DNA from 3 places in the Ruegeria sp. O4 genome. Region 1 is predicted to be linked to each of the others. Evidence: riboswitches for the same ligand, from Rfam matches in the RefSeq annotation. Region 1 holds a riboswitch; each other region holds the start of a gene.
What was found. Region 1 has a riboswitch for cobalamin ahead of ACR0J7_RS17890 (hypothetical protein). Riboswitches for the same ligand answer to the same signal wherever they lie in the genome.
Positions count from the first base shown of each region.

Region 1 (4,777 bases):
GCCCCAAAGGCCAGACCGGCGCGCTGGTCGGGTCGTCGGGCGTAGGTAAAACGACGCTCAGCAACGCCATGACGGATCAAAACCTCGCCACGTCTGAAATTCGCGAAGACGACGCACGGGGCAGACACACGACAACGGTGCGCGCGTTGCACCGGATGGGTAACGGTGGCTGGCTGATCGATACGCCGGGAATGCGCGCACTGCGTTTGCTGGACGCTCAGGACGGGATCGACAACGTGTTCTCGGACATCACGGAGCTTGGCCAAAGCTGTCGCTTTTCGGATTGTCAGCACGAGACCGAGCCCGGCTGTGCCGTGCAGAACGCAATCGGCGAAGGCGCACTTGACCCGACCCGGCTGGACCGTTGGCGCAAGCTGCGGCGTGAAGATCAGCGAAACTCGGAAACCGTTGCCCAATCGCGGGCGCGGGACAAGGCGTTCGGCAAGATGGTGCGCGGTGTCATGCAGGACAAGAAGCTTCGCAAACGGCCATAACTGCAAGGTGTTAGGAAAACCTGCGTCGCGTCTGATCAGGCGATCAGGCGCGGCCAGACCGCTGCATTGCGACGGGCAAATGCTCCGATATGGCCTATTTCCGGCAGTCCGAATTCAGCAGGCTTCAGAAGGTGGCGTCTGGCCTCGGGGCCATACAAATCAGCAAGGCGCCAAACCGCCTCGGGCGGAGCCATCTGGTCATCTTCGAACGTGAACAGATCCACTGGTGTTCCAGAACTGCCCCAATGCGCATCAGGCAAATTCTGCCCGATCTCGGGAACGTAGCTAAGAGGGGCTGTACACCATTTGCGCCATTGCCAGTAGACCGAGGCGGGCAGGTCCGAACCAAACCCGATTGCTTTGCCGGGTAGATAGCCAAGTGCCCGCACCATCAGCGGTGCATGGCCATACCAGAACAGCCCTGCCAACCCCCGATAGGGCCATGGGTGATCTTTCAAAGTCACCAGTCCCGAACACACACCGATCATTCGGTCGATCTGGTCGATATCCGGCTGCACCGGCCCCAGCATCGCACCGACCGAATGGCCGATGGTCCAGTGCTGCGCCTTTGGAAACCGCCTGCGCATTTCGGCCCGTGCCGCTGGCATGTCGATCAACGCCCAATCCGCCATTGTTGCAGTTGCGTCTTTCAGGCGGCCGACCAAAGAAAGCCCGTAGTCCCGATAGTCATAGGTCAGGCAAGCTATCCCCCGCTCGGTAGCCAGCCATCGCGCAAAGTGTTGATAATAGTCACGCGGCACACCCGTGGCACTGTTAAGTACGACAACGGTTTCCGGCTCACCCACTGGCCGGTACAGCCGCGCCGACAAGGTCACGGACCCTGACGGAAAGCGGAAATCTTCGATCAACACCGTCTGTTCCGTATCCAACATGATCCCCGGCTTTCGCTGAAACAATGGTTTGCCTGCCTTCGATGCCGACGAAACTAAGCCGGAACGTAAACCGCATCCAGCATGACCAAACGTCCGGCCTAAAGATCGGCTTGACTCGGAACGCGATCAGGCGCTAGCGGTTGTGTGATGGTTTCCGGCCCCCACAAGAGGTCGGGATGAAAAGGGAACACGGTGCGGTTTGTCTGGTCACACAGATATCAACCAAGTCCGCGACTGCCCCCGCAACTGTAAGCGGTAAGCAATGCCGAAATACCACTGGCCCACGGGCTGGGAAGGTCGGCAGAGCAATGACCCGCAAGTCAGGAGACCTGCCATCGGAACTGAAACCGAAACTCGGGCGGGGTGTCCGGGCAGGTCCTGACAGCGAGATGCTGTCCCACCTGCCCCAATATCCAGCCCACCACGCGCGGAGGGCGCAGGATGATCTGGAAGACAAAGTCACACGAATACAGCGCAACTGTGTGCCAGCGGACGGGCAATACCTGCCCGGCTTTGGCGCGACTGGCCCGCTCGATTTCCGAAGCCATGGCGCAGGCGGTTTCGGCCACCAGCGAAGATTTCGAATTTGAAGGCAACAGCGCGCTGTCACATTGCGCGGAAGGGTGCATGGCAACGATCCGAGCGCGATCCGACAGCGTTCGCGTTTTCTGCGGGGCGCACCCTGATACGGCAATTCGGGACCTTGATGCCTATGCCGATTTGATCTTCGGACCTACATTCAGCACGCTGCCCTCGGGCATTGTCGCGAACCCGCCTTGCGCCATGATCGAGGTTTCAACGATCCGGCCCCGGAAAACCGGCTACGCACCCCAGCAGCTGTCAGCTTGATCCCACTTCCACCTGTGCCGGGGTGATCCGGGACGCCCAGGCCAGCTGCGCATCGGTTTCGACAGCGCAGGGGCGCACGGCCCGCAGGCGGTCCAGTGCGTCGCTGGCGCGTTCACCGCATTCAACCATCAGTCGCAGAACAATCATCCCGGATCTGCCGCACCCCCCACGGCAATGCACAAGAACCCGGCCACCGCCCGACAGCGCATGTCGGGCCGTGGCGCTGACCTCTGGCCAGGCCTTCTGAACCGCCTGCGTCGGTGCTCCAAAATCTTCGATCGGCAGGTGAACCCACCGGCTGGCACGGCTTTGGATGTCGCTGCCAAAGTGCTGCGCGCCATCCTGAAGCATTTCAACATCCGTCGTCATTGAAATCACAAGGCCCGGTTTCCAAGCCGCAATCATATCCAGATCGCCGACGTAATCCCCGCCACGCCCGGGCATTGAAGTAAGGGCAAGCGTTCCGCCTCCGACCTGCAGAGCAAAAATGACCAGCTGCGACATGAAGTGCGTCCTCCCCCAAGGTACTCTTTAAGAAATGAGTCATTAAATCCGCTGGACCAGTTTAGTTGGAAACCAGCCCGTTTCTGAAACAAAAAATCATCACGCCCCACAGTGGACGCGGAGTGCCGCCGCCACTACGCTGTGCCGAAGCACCGAATCCGAGCGAGAAGACATGACAGACACGCCAAGCCCCGCCTATCAGGTTCTCGCCCGCAAATACCGCCCGGAAACCTTTGCCGACCTGGTGGGTCAAGATGCTATGGTGCGCACCCTAAAAAACGCCTTCGAGGCCGACCGGATTGCGCAGGCCTTTATCATGACCGGCATTCGCGGAACGGGAAAAACCACCACGGCGCGGATCATCGCCAAAGGCATGAACTGCATCGGACCGGATGGAACCGGAGGACCGACAACCGAGCCTTGCGGTCAGTGCGAGCATTGCGTCGCAATCATGGAAGGTCGCCATGTCGATGTGATGGAAATGGATGCGGCCAGCCGTACCGGCGTCAACGATATCCGCGAGATCATCGACAGTGTCCGCTATCGCGCCGCCAGTGCACGCTACAAGATCTACATCATCGACGAGGTTCACATGCTCTCGACCAGCGCATTCAACGCGCTGCTCAAGACGCTCGAGGAACCGCCCGCACATGTGAAATTCATCTTCGCGACCACCGAGATTCGCAAAGTGCCGGTCACGGTTCTGTCGCGGTGTCAGCGCTTTGACCTGCGCCGGATCGAGCCCGAAGACATGATCGGCCTGCTGCGCAAGATCGCCGGGGCCGAGAGCGCGCAGATCGCCGACGATGCGCTGGCGTTGATCACCCGCGCTGCAGAAGGGTCGGCCCGCGACGCGACCTCATTGCTGGATCAGGCAATCTCGCACGGGGCCGGAGAGACGACGGCGGATCAGGTCCGTGCGATGCTGGGTCTGGCGGATCGTGGTCGGGTTCTGGACCTGATGGACATGATCCTGCGCGGTGACGCGGCAGGGGCGCTTACTGAACTGAGCGGGCAATATGCGGAAGGCGCGGACCCTCTGGCCGTGCTGCGCGATCTGGCCGAAATCACGCATTGGGTGTCCGTCGTAAAGATCACACCTGACGCGGCCGAAGACCCGACGGTTTCCCCCGACGAACGCACACGGGGCCAGCACATGGCCGAGGCTTTGCCGATGCGGGTTCTGACCCGGATGTGGCAAATGCTGCTGAAGGCGCTGGAGGAAGTCTCTGCGGCGCCCAACGCGATGATGGCCGCCGAGATGGCCGTTATCCGGCTGACGCATGTCGCTGATTTGCCCAGCCCCGAAGAACTGATCAAACGGCTGCAAGACACCCCACCTCCGCCTCCCGGCGGGCCGGGCGGAGGCATGTCAATGTCGCGACAGGCCCCGGTGGCAACGCAATCCAACGCGACCCCGCCGCCTGCTTATACATCGCCCCCGCGCGGAGCGGGTGGCGCACCGGTTGCCGCACTGTCGCAGGATGCACAGACGGCCCTGGCCCGCTATCCAACCTTCGGGCATGTGGTGGAACTGATCCGCACAAACCGCGATGTGAAACTGCTTGTCGAGGTGGAAAGCGGCGTGCGCCTTGTGTCGTATCAGCCCGGCCGGATCGAATTCACCCCGACGCCTCAGGCACCGTCGGATTTGGCGTCGCGATTGGGCTCTGCCCTGCAACGATGGACCGGCAATCGGTGGGCCGTCTCCATTGTCTCGGACGGAGATGCGGCGACCATTGCGGAAGTACGGGACCGGGCCGAACTTGCCCTGAAAGCCGAGGCCGAAGAACACCCGCTGGTTCAGGCCGTGCTGACGCAATTCCCCAAGGCAAAGATCATTCGGATCGAAACACCGGAGCAGCGCGCCGCCAAGGTTGAGACCGAGGCCCTTCCCGAGGTCGAAGATGAATGGGACCCCTTCGAAGAGGATTAGCCCTAAGCTTGTGGGTCCAAGTTTCAAGAAACCGGCATACTCACGCCCCTCCACGATACAACTGAGGGTGGGAATGCAGGCGCATGACTGATCGGTCGGCG
Region 1 is NZ_JBQERO010000022.1:7,619-12,395, reverse strand. It holds gene rsgA (ribosome small subunit-dependent GTPase A) at 1-494, shown strand, start outside; gene ACR0J7_RS17895 (alpha/beta hydrolase family protein) at 530-1,387, opposite strand; cobalamin riboswitch at 1,520-1,738, shown strand; gene ACR0J7_RS17890 (hypothetical protein) at 1,829-2,236, shown strand; gene ACR0J7_RS17885 (protein-tyrosine phosphatase family protein) at 2,228-2,740, opposite strand; gene ACR0J7_RS17880 (DNA polymerase III subunit gamma/tau) at 2,913-4,676, shown strand.

Region 2 (4,777 bases), on a different contig from region 1:
CCCTTTGCTGACCAAAGATCGTGACCGTGCCGGACCGTGGGCGCTGCAAGCCAAGCGTGATGCGCAGCAAGGTCGATTTTCCCGCCCCGTTCGGACCCGTCAGCGACAGGCGTTGACCGGCGGACAGGCTGAGGCTGGCACCGTCCAGAACGGGTGGCTGACCAGGGTAGGCAAAGCAGATATCTTCAAGCGCAATCAGTGTCATGCCAAATCCAGTATGATCAGACCCGCGCAAAGGGCACCAAGACCTGCGGCAAAAACGATGTCCCTTCGGGTCAGGGCAAAGTCCTGAAGCAGCAGCATACGGCCTGAAAACCCCCGGCATTTCATCGCATCAAGTATGCGTTCGGATCTTTCGATCGCGCGCACCAGCATCATGCCCACGAGATAGCCAAAGCTGCGATAGGTGTGCCAGTTTGTTGCCGGGCGAAATCCGCGTACCTTCATGGCCGCGCGCAGGCGCAGGTATTCTTCCCGCAGAACCTCGATATAGCGGATGGTGAACATCAGAAGGTGAACCAGCTTTTCGGGGCAGCGCAGGCGGTGCAGGGCGTGGCCAAGAGTGACCGGCTCCATCGTGCCGACCAGCACCATAAGGGACAGGATGACCGCGTTGGCCGTCAGAGCGATCTCGACCGCTTTCCAGAAACCCTGCCAGCTTGCGGGAAACCCCCAGAGCGTGAACATCGGGTCGCCGGGCATGGAGAATGGCAACAGCACCAGCATGAAAAGGATGAACCCATCCATCATGGCCATGCGTTTCAACGTTTTCCGCCAGGGCAGACGCGACGCGGCAAGAAGCGAAAGGGACACCACCAAAGCCGCGCACAGCGCCGTCAGCGAGGACACCGCGACAGTCACCACCGCGAAGACAACCGCCATGACGATCCGCATCCTTGGATCAAGCGGGTTGATCGCGCCGCGCCGCTGCGCGCCCGCTTTGACCAGCGTGCTTTCCTGTTGCCCCAGAACGTGCGCCATCAGGCCGCCAGCTTGCGGCGTGCCGCAAAGTAAAAGCCCAGACCAAACAGACCGACGATATATCCGATCCCACCCAGAACAGTTTGCAGGTCATTTTGTTCGCGGTAGGCGGCGATTTCCCGACGCAGCGGGCGCAGCTCATCCCGCACGGCCCTGGCAATGACCTGTTGTTGTTCATCGCTGAGCACCGCCGCTGTCTGGGCAGGTGCGTTTGTCGGCGCGGTGTCGGGTTCCGCTTCAACGCCCATGATCCGGGCGACATCCGCAGCGGGCATGGTGACCTCGGCCACATGCCCGGCACCAAGGTTTGCAAAGAAAGTATGGGCCACCGGCGCGTTTGGCGTGTAGATAAAAAACCCATCTGCATCTGTTACGATACGGCCCAGCTCGGCTCCGTCCGGGCCGTTGACGATGACCTCGGCCCCGCTTGCCATGTCACCGTTGGAAAAGCCGATTTCGCCTTCGATGGCGTCACCGGATTCAAACACTCCGGCGATGACCTTATGCGCCAAGGCAGGTACGGGTGCGCAGCACAGCACCAGAATGATCGCCAGGTACCTCACGCGGCCGCTCCTTTGACAAACAGCTCGGGCTTGACCTTGCGCGCCAGCAAAACCGCGAACCCAGTCAGGATCGCCTCGATCGCCATGACAGGAATATGTGCAAAGAAAACAAGCTTGGCCGCTGGCAGGAATGCATCCCCGGACAGGGCCAGTGAAAACGCAACCATGCCGGTTGTGGCGGCGATGGCAAAGGCACCGCCGACCCCGCCCCATATCGCACCTTGCAGAGGTGAGCCATGGGCGATCAGGCGGCCAAAGATCAGCCCGGCCAAAACCGCGGGCAACGCGATGTTCAGGGTGTTGATCCCCAATACCGTCAACCCGCCAAAGCCAAAGAAGACGGCCTGCAGCAAAAGCCCGACGAACAAGGCCGGGAATGCGGCCCAGCCCAACAAAAGCCCGGCCATACCGTTGAGGATCAGATGCACTGACGAAGGGCCAATCGGCACATGGATCAGCGATGCCACGAAAAAGCTGGCAGACAGCACCCCCGCAGTGGGGATGCGATCAAGATCCAGCGACCTGAGGCCCATGGCAATCCCACCCGCCGCAGCGACGGCTCCGCCGATCACGACCGGGTTGGACAAGGCTCCGTCAACGATGTGCATCTACGGTTACTCCAAATCCCAGGCGCGGATCCAGATGACCGCGTCCTGACTGAGTTCTTTGCCGTTGTGTTCGGTCACGGGACCGGCGCCGAGTGCGGCAAATCCCCAATATCCGGCTTTTGGAACGCCAAACGTGAAATACCCGTTATCATCCGAAGTTGCGACCAATGCACCACCCGGCATCGGCGAGACCGACGGGGCGGAAGCGGCCGCGCTTTCCATGTTCGGTTCTGCGGCCATGTACTCGATCTCGATCTCGGCACCCGCAACCGGTTGGCCTTCGGCCATAACCCGACCTGTAAACGTCGAACCCGCGATGATGTTGGTTGGTTTGTTGAGCGGGATGATCTCAACCGGCAGGCCCACCGGGTTCATCCAGTCGGTCGGCAGTTCATTGCGGTTCAGGAATGCCTTGGCGATCTGCTGGATATAGATATCCTCGGATTCCTCATAATAGGGCTGGGGAACAGTCACCAACACATAGTCGCCCGACCGTTTGACGGGAACATAACCCTTGAATGCCGCGCCTTCGTTTTCGCCGCCGGTGAAACGTACGGGTTCCAGGGTATCCAGCAGATCGGTTTTCTGACCGTTGTGGATCACGTAGAATTCCTGCGGCTTGTCCAGATCCATGACATGCCCGTTCGAGAACGGATGCCAAAAGATCAGCTTGACCGGAACATTCCCCGGTGCGTCGATCATGGTGTCAGCGGTGTATTCCAGCAGGAAATGCGCATTTGCCATCGCTGGAAGCGCCATCGCCACAGCGGCTGCGGAAAGCAGCTTGGTCATCAATAGTCGTCCTTGTCCCATCGCACCAACCCCGGTACGAGATGCGTTTTGACTGCGGGGACGTCCAAGCTAAGCTGCTTTTTCAAGCATCCTGCTCCGACGCACATCCCGTCGCCGATTAGGAGTGCCCTTGTCAAAGGCACATGTCCGGCAGGTATCCTGACTTGCGGGTCAAAGCGTTGGGCTGGCCTTCCCGGATTAACACCAGTGGCACTTCAGCCCTGCTCGCCGCTTACAGTTGCGGGTGCAGTTGCGGAATTGGGCCAAAGCCCGCACCGCATTCCCTATTGATTCCAGAGCACGCCCCGGAACCGGACATGCCGAGCGGCTTGCCAGACTTCTTCGGCATCCGTCAACGATCAATTGCGCTGGCTGTCAAAAAGTTTAGCGGGCGATGCCCTTTTTCCGACGGATCCGCTTTGGATGCAGGTCAGGGTTTTTCGGGAATGAACCTACCCTTCGAGCAGGTATCTTTCCGACAATGGCAAACTGGCCGCCCCCAATGAGCGGGCATCCGGGCCTGCCGTCCCCACCTGCACCAAGGGCCGTTCAAGCCCGGTCAGGTTCATGTCTGATAGCTTGACCTCGACCAATTCCACCAGCCGCGCCTTGATGCCTGTGGGCATCCAGCCATCAATCTTGACAGATTCGAAGTCGATCAGGCTGCAAGACGAGACGATGGCATGTGCGATCCCGTGCGCCGCCTGTTTCAACCAGTTCTCAAGGTGGGTTTCCGGTATGTCCCAATGCTGTGTCGTTTCCCAGATTGAGCCGGCTGTTTCGGCATTCCCACCAACTGCGCGCTCCAGCACATAAAGACTGGCGACATCTATCAATGGTTTTACTCCGCCTGCGTCGTCCGGCACAGGCAATGGACCAAGCGCACCGGCATTTCCCCGCCCCGAAAAGATGGAGCCGTTCAGAACCACTCCACCCCCGATGAAGAAGCCGACATAGAAATACAGGAAATCTCGTGGACCTTCCGCAGGGCCAAAGACCAGCTCGGCACCGCAGGCGGCCGTTGCGTCGTTCTGCAGGAATACCGGCAAGTCATAGCTTGCGGCCAGCGCGCCTTTCAGGTCCGCGTCACGCCACGGATCCATTTTCTCCTGCGGAACCTGCAATGTCTGCGCCCAGTCCCAAAGGTAGAACGGCATCGCAATCCCAAGACCCGCGATCCGGCTGCGCGCCTCGGGCGACAGTGACGCCATCACTTTGTCGAGGCTTTCTTTGGAAAAGCTCAATGTCGCCTCGGGTGTCGGAAAATCATAAGTCCGCCGCTCACGGTGCCTGACATTGCCAAGGAAATCCGTCAGCACCAATTCGGTACTGCGCCGCCCGACTTTGAGCCCAAAGAAATAAGCGCCATCCGGGTTCAGGCGCATGGGAACCGAGGGCTGTCCGACTTTTCCCCGGATCGGTTCGCCCCGCAGAAGCAGCCCATCGGTTTCCAACTGGCGCATGATGACCGAGACCGTCTGCGCCGACAGCCCGGTCATCCGCGCGATTTCAGATTTTGCGAGGGCCTGATGGCGCCGGACCAGTGACAGGACAAGCCGTTCATTTCGGGCCCGCATTCCACTTTGGTTGGTGCCGCGCATATCTGGCTCGCGTACGCCAGTGGTATTGTCCAAAGAGTTCATTGCAGACACGGCCATCCCCTTCATGACGACAATGTTGAAACCCTTCCTTTCTGTCAATAATAATTAAGAGTGATTTATTTATTGACTCGAAATTCGAATCTTGTGATGGTTTTCACGTTCGATCGGGCCGGTTTTCGCCCGATCAAACGTATGCCCGGACGGGCATTGGGAAAACTGGGAGGACTACCGA
Region 2 is NZ_JBQERO010000029.1:14,653-19,429, reverse strand. It holds gene ACR0J7_RS19585 (energy-coupling factor ABC transporter ATP-binding protein) at 1-205, opposite strand, end outside; gene cbiQ (cobalt ECF transporter T component CbiQ) at 202-981, opposite strand; gene ACR0J7_RS19575 (cobalt ABC transporter permease) at 981-1,544, opposite strand; gene cbiM (cobalt transporter CbiM) at 1,541-2,152, opposite strand; gene ACR0J7_RS19565 (DUF4198 domain-containing protein) at 2,159-2,944, opposite strand; cobalamin riboswitch at 3,077-3,275, opposite strand; gene ACR0J7_RS19560 (ROK family transcriptional regulator) at 3,397-4,602, opposite strand; gene ACR0J7_RS19555 (substrate-binding domain-containing protein) at 4,777-4,777, shown strand, end outside.
Region 2: it holds a riboswitch for cobalamin, as region 1 does, so the genes downstream of both, ACR0J7_RS19565 (DUF4198 domain-containing protein) here and ACR0J7_RS17890 (hypothetical protein) in region 1, are expected to answer to the same signal.

Region 3 (4,777 bases), on a different contig from region 1:
GTTAGGTCCGACCAAAGCAAGTGTTTCGCCGGGCTCCACGACAAAGGATACGTCTGACAGCAAAGTCTTGCCGCGAACGGAATATGTCAGGTTTTGCGCCTCGATCTTCATCGGGCGCTCCTCTGGCCGCGCACCAAAATTACGGCAAAGGCAGGCGCACCGATCAGAGCGGTGACCACCCCAATCGGCAGAACCTGACCCGGGATGATGATGCGCGACACGATATCTGCGCCGATCAGGAAGACCGCTCCGATCAAGGCGGAGGTTGGGATAAGCCTGCGATGCCCCGGTCCCACAAGGAACCGGGCAGCATGAGGGATGACCAGCCCGACAAAGCCAATGGATCCGACGATAGAAACCATGACAGCTGTCGTGAGCGCGGTCGCAAAGATCAGGGTTGCCTGCACCCGACGTACCGATATGCCCAGCGAGGCCGCTGAATCAGAGCCGAAAATAAAGGCGTCCAGTGCTCTGGCGTGAAAGCGGCAAATGAGCCAACCGACAAGGGCCACCGGAATGGCCAGATACACATCCGGCCAGCGCACGCCGCTGAGGTTTCCCATCAGCCAGAACATGATCCCGCGCGCCTGATCGGCATTGGCGGATTTGGCGATGATGAAGGCCGTCAGCGCATTGAACAACTGAGACCCGGCAATTCCCGCCAGGACGATCTGTGCCGTCGCAACCCGTCCGCCCCCTGCGCCAGCGGCTCGGGCCAGCAACGCGACAAAACCAAAAGCCAAAAGCGCGCCATTGAACGCGCCAAAAGACAGCGACAAAGCCCCCCCACCCAAACCAGCGATGGTTACAGCCACGGCACCCGTCGAGGCCCCGGCAGAAATGCCCAAAATGTAAGGGTCGGCCAACGGGTTTCGCAGCAAAGCCTGCAACACGACCCCTGCGACAGCCAGACCGGCACCGCAGGACGCAGCGACCAGAGCGCGAGGAATCCGGTAGCTCCAGATAATACCCTGATCAATTGGGTCGACAGGAAAGTCCGCTCCGGCCAGCTTGTTGGCCAGAACGGAGAGAACCAAATCGGGCGACAGAGAGGTTTCCCCGATCATCGCGCCCGCAAGAACCGCCGCAATCAACAATGGCACGGTAAGGCACGCAGCCTTGAAACCCTGCCGTAAGATTGCGGCGACCTCGTTCACAGGTTGTTTCCGATGGTATCCAGCTTCTCGGCCAGATCCTCCAGCGCCGGGATTGCGCGGATGGTGGCGTCCATGGCCTGCGCATCCATAATGACGATCCGGTCATTCTTGACCGCATCCATCTGGCTGGTCACCGGATCAGTGCGCAGGAACTCCAGCTTTTTCAGGTAGTCGTCCGCAGCAAAGCGACGGCGGTCCATCTTGGCGATAACAATCACCGTCGGATTGGCCTTGGCAATGGTTTCCCAGCCCACTGTTGGCCATTCTTCATCCGTCTCGACGACGTTGCGGATACCCAATTTACTCATCATGTATCCCGGTGCGCCTTTCTGTCCGGCCACAAACGGGTCGCTTTCCATTTCAGGAGAGGAAAACCAGAATACGGCTGACACATCGTCCAGCTTCACGGTTTGCGCCTTGGCGACGGCTGCGGCTTCGCGGGCCTTGTACTCGGCAACCAGGTCCGTGCCGCGTTCGGATACATCAAAGGCTGCCGCCAGTTCTTCGATACCCTGATACAGCGTATCGGTCGAGAACGCTTGCAGGCGGGTGCCATCGCCGCCGACTGTATTGTCTTTGCCGATGCAATCTGCAGGCATTACGTACGTTGGAATGCCCAGTTCGTGAAATTGCTCACGCGTGGCGACGATGCCCTCGGGTCCGACATGCCACTCATATTGCGCTGCGACCAGTCCCGGCCGCTTGGCAACAACGCTTTCAAAGCTGGGATCATTGTCTGCCAGACGCTCTACCTTGGCATTCACCTCGGCATATTCAGGCAGCACCTCGTTGAACCAGACCGAGGTTCCAAGAACCTGCTCGCCCAGACCCAGCGCATAAAGCACCTCGGTCGCGGCTTGGCCGACCGTGACTGACGACGTCACTGGCGCGTCAAACGTGACCGAGTGACCGCAGTTTTCGATAGTTAGGGGAAAGTTTCCTTCGGAGGCAGCGCTGGTAGCCAGCAAGGAAAGGCCAATCAGGCCAGTGCGTAGAAACATGACAATCGATCTCCATGTGTCAATGACCAGAGAACGGGTGAATGGGCATTTACCGAAGCAACAGACGCTTTACTGCCTGCCGTGAGCGCAGGGTAGAAAATAGACCGCCCGGCGCGTTTCTTCGGCAACCTCCCCGGACAACCCCGCCCGGTGTGTTTCGGTTTCATACCGGCAGGTCTCCTGACTGACGGGTCTTTGTCTGTCCTGTCTTCCCAGACCAAAATGGCCCAGTGACGGAAATGGACAGCGCTCGCCGCCTACAGTTGCGGGGGCAGTTCCGGTTGGCACCAAAAGGCACCTCGGATTCCCTCTTAGCCACATCGGGACCGGTAAAACGCGGGTACCTTAACACTTACCCTGCGGCAAGAAAAAACTCCGGGGTCTTTCCTATTTTCTCGCAAGAGCATGCACCTGCGCGTCTCAACATGGCGCTGATATCAGAAAAGCCGCTGAGAACGCGCCAAAATCCGGACCTAGATTCATAGTGTGTGATATTAGGGTGCAAATTGAGCATAAGCGTGCACGAATCAGTATTTTCTCGCATAGGTTGTGCAAAAAAATCTTTTAAAAACAATAGCTTAAAGAGCGACAAATTTGATGAAACACCATAACTGTGCAACGCGTGAAGCATAAGCGTGCAAGACCAAAATCAGGAGGCATAAGCGTGCAAAAGTAGAACAAAGACCAAGACCACTAGAAGTGCCGGCCCATGCCGCAAATATTGAAACAACACTAGTCCATCGCAAATTTGACGGGCTTCGGCGAGCATCGCACCTCGAAGACTTTTTCGAGAGCTACCCACTGCACCGAAATCGGATGTTGAGATGGCTCGGGTCAACTTCCGCTTTATCGGGCAAAGCTTCGCTTCTCTGCCGCGCAGCATCCCGACTGTACTACGTCAGCGATGCGCAGAAAGCGGCCTTTGCAAAGTTTAACGAACGGCCCAAAGCGTGGTAGGCCTGTTGCGTTGAGAACCGCTGAAATCAACCCAAAGCGGACGACGAAAAGATGGCCAATCGGCAAAGGTTTTTTGCGTTTTCCTAACAGCGGCTACTCAATTGCCTTGCGAAATGTCTCCGTCAGCCGTTTGTTCAAACCGTGATGAGGTTCGGCTGAAGAACCGTAGTGCAACTCCGCCAAAGCAGCGATGTCATTGAAAATGACTACGGAGCCGCCTTCTTCATTCGCGTAAACCAATAGTTTTTGGCAAAAGGCATCCAAACCAATTGCCGGAAAGTCCGCCATAGCCACACCACCGGGCGCTGGTCCGCCGAATAGCAAGAGAACAGCATCCGGCAGCTCCGTCCCCAGTTGGGACGCTTCGGCCGCAAAATCGATCTCCCCAAACCAGACTGTATCGTCCTGTCCCATCACAGCTGTCCTGACACGTTCCACTGCCTCTGGAACGCTGAGCTCAGATCGCAATTCGATGATGCCATGGTTTGCAACTAATCCTTTGGTCGGCGCTGGTGCTGCATCCAAGTCGTTCAGGACTTCGAGCAACTTGTTCTCAAATGCATTCAACGCTTGGGTATTGATTAGACCATGCCGAACTTTGAGAAACTGAGAGTCTGTGTATTCGATCTGCGGTCGACCATCCTGATCGAATGAAAGAACGCGAAAAGGAAGGTCCAGACCTGCACGTACGTTCTCCTCCAGTATAGGTGTGTTTACCTCTGGATCAGAGAAAACGAGTACACGAGATGCTGGCATTTCGACGCCTTCGGCCTTGGCCAGGCGCGCGTGATCTATCGATGCGATTGGAGCAGCTCCCGCTTCGGAAACGGCAGTCTCAAGCTCTAAGAAGTTTTCGTCCACCGCGGTCTGGACAGATGAAGATTGTGCAAAAGCGGATGCCGAAACTGATAAAGTTGCGATCATCGAGAAAACAAAGCCAGACCTCACCATTTTACCACTTCCTGTTTCCTCGTACTTTTTTCAGAGAAACCGCCGCCAGAGCTGCAAAAGCTATCTCGGCTGCAAGATAAAAGAGAAGTACCCCGTTCGGAACTCCATCGATAAGGATGCTTAGTATGCGCCCAACGGCCAGTCCTGACATAAACAAAAATAGAACCCACAGCGCGGGGCGTTGTAACTCTGGTTTCGAAGCAGCCGCCAACCAAAACAGAGCGTTTGCCAGGTAAAGACCCATAATCGCTCGGAACACGTGGGTTTGGTTCGTCCCTTCCACCGGAAATCTCAGCAAAACTGGGATCGAACGGCCGGGCATCAGACCGTATGATAACGCAATTGGCACGAGGCCGACGGCAGCAAGCAGAAGGACTAATCTAGCACTCATGGAGGACTCCTTCTCGTAGAGGTTTCGCTTTTTGCGAAATTCCTAGTCGGTTATTTTGGGCATCCGATGATCCGAGCCGGATGCCCACGCTGCGGTGGGAAAGGCGTATTGGTTGCCTCGCTTCCTCTACTGAGAGATGCCGCCTTCGGTTGATGTCTGTTCTTCAACATGGTCTTGATTGGCGACCGGCTTCCCGCGCGGAGGGAACTCCTCGAAAGTAGCGAGATGTGCCTGCACTAGACGGGCGGCTGGACCGAATGCCCACATTTTCTCGCCCATCCAGCGGACGTACATCCCGCTTTCATCCGCAGCTTTCTCAT
Region 3 is NZ_JBQERO010000006.1:7,911-12,687, reverse strand. It holds partial or broken gene ACR0J7_RS09265 (ABC transporter ATP-binding protein) at 1-111, opposite strand, end outside; gene ACR0J7_RS09260 (FecCD family ABC transporter permease) at 108-1,139, opposite strand; gene ACR0J7_RS09255 (ABC transporter substrate-binding protein) at 1,154-2,158, opposite strand; cobalamin riboswitch at 2,312-2,504, opposite strand; gene ACR0J7_RS09250 (DUF302 domain-containing protein) at 3,209-4,066, opposite strand; gene ACR0J7_RS09245 (DUF4345 domain-containing protein) at 4,068-4,457, opposite strand; gene ACR0J7_RS09240 (arylsulfatase) at 4,584-4,777, opposite strand, start outside.
Region 3: it holds a riboswitch for cobalamin, as region 1 does, so the genes downstream of both, ACR0J7_RS09255 (ABC transporter substrate-binding protein) here and ACR0J7_RS17890 (hypothetical protein) in region 1, are expected to answer to the same signal.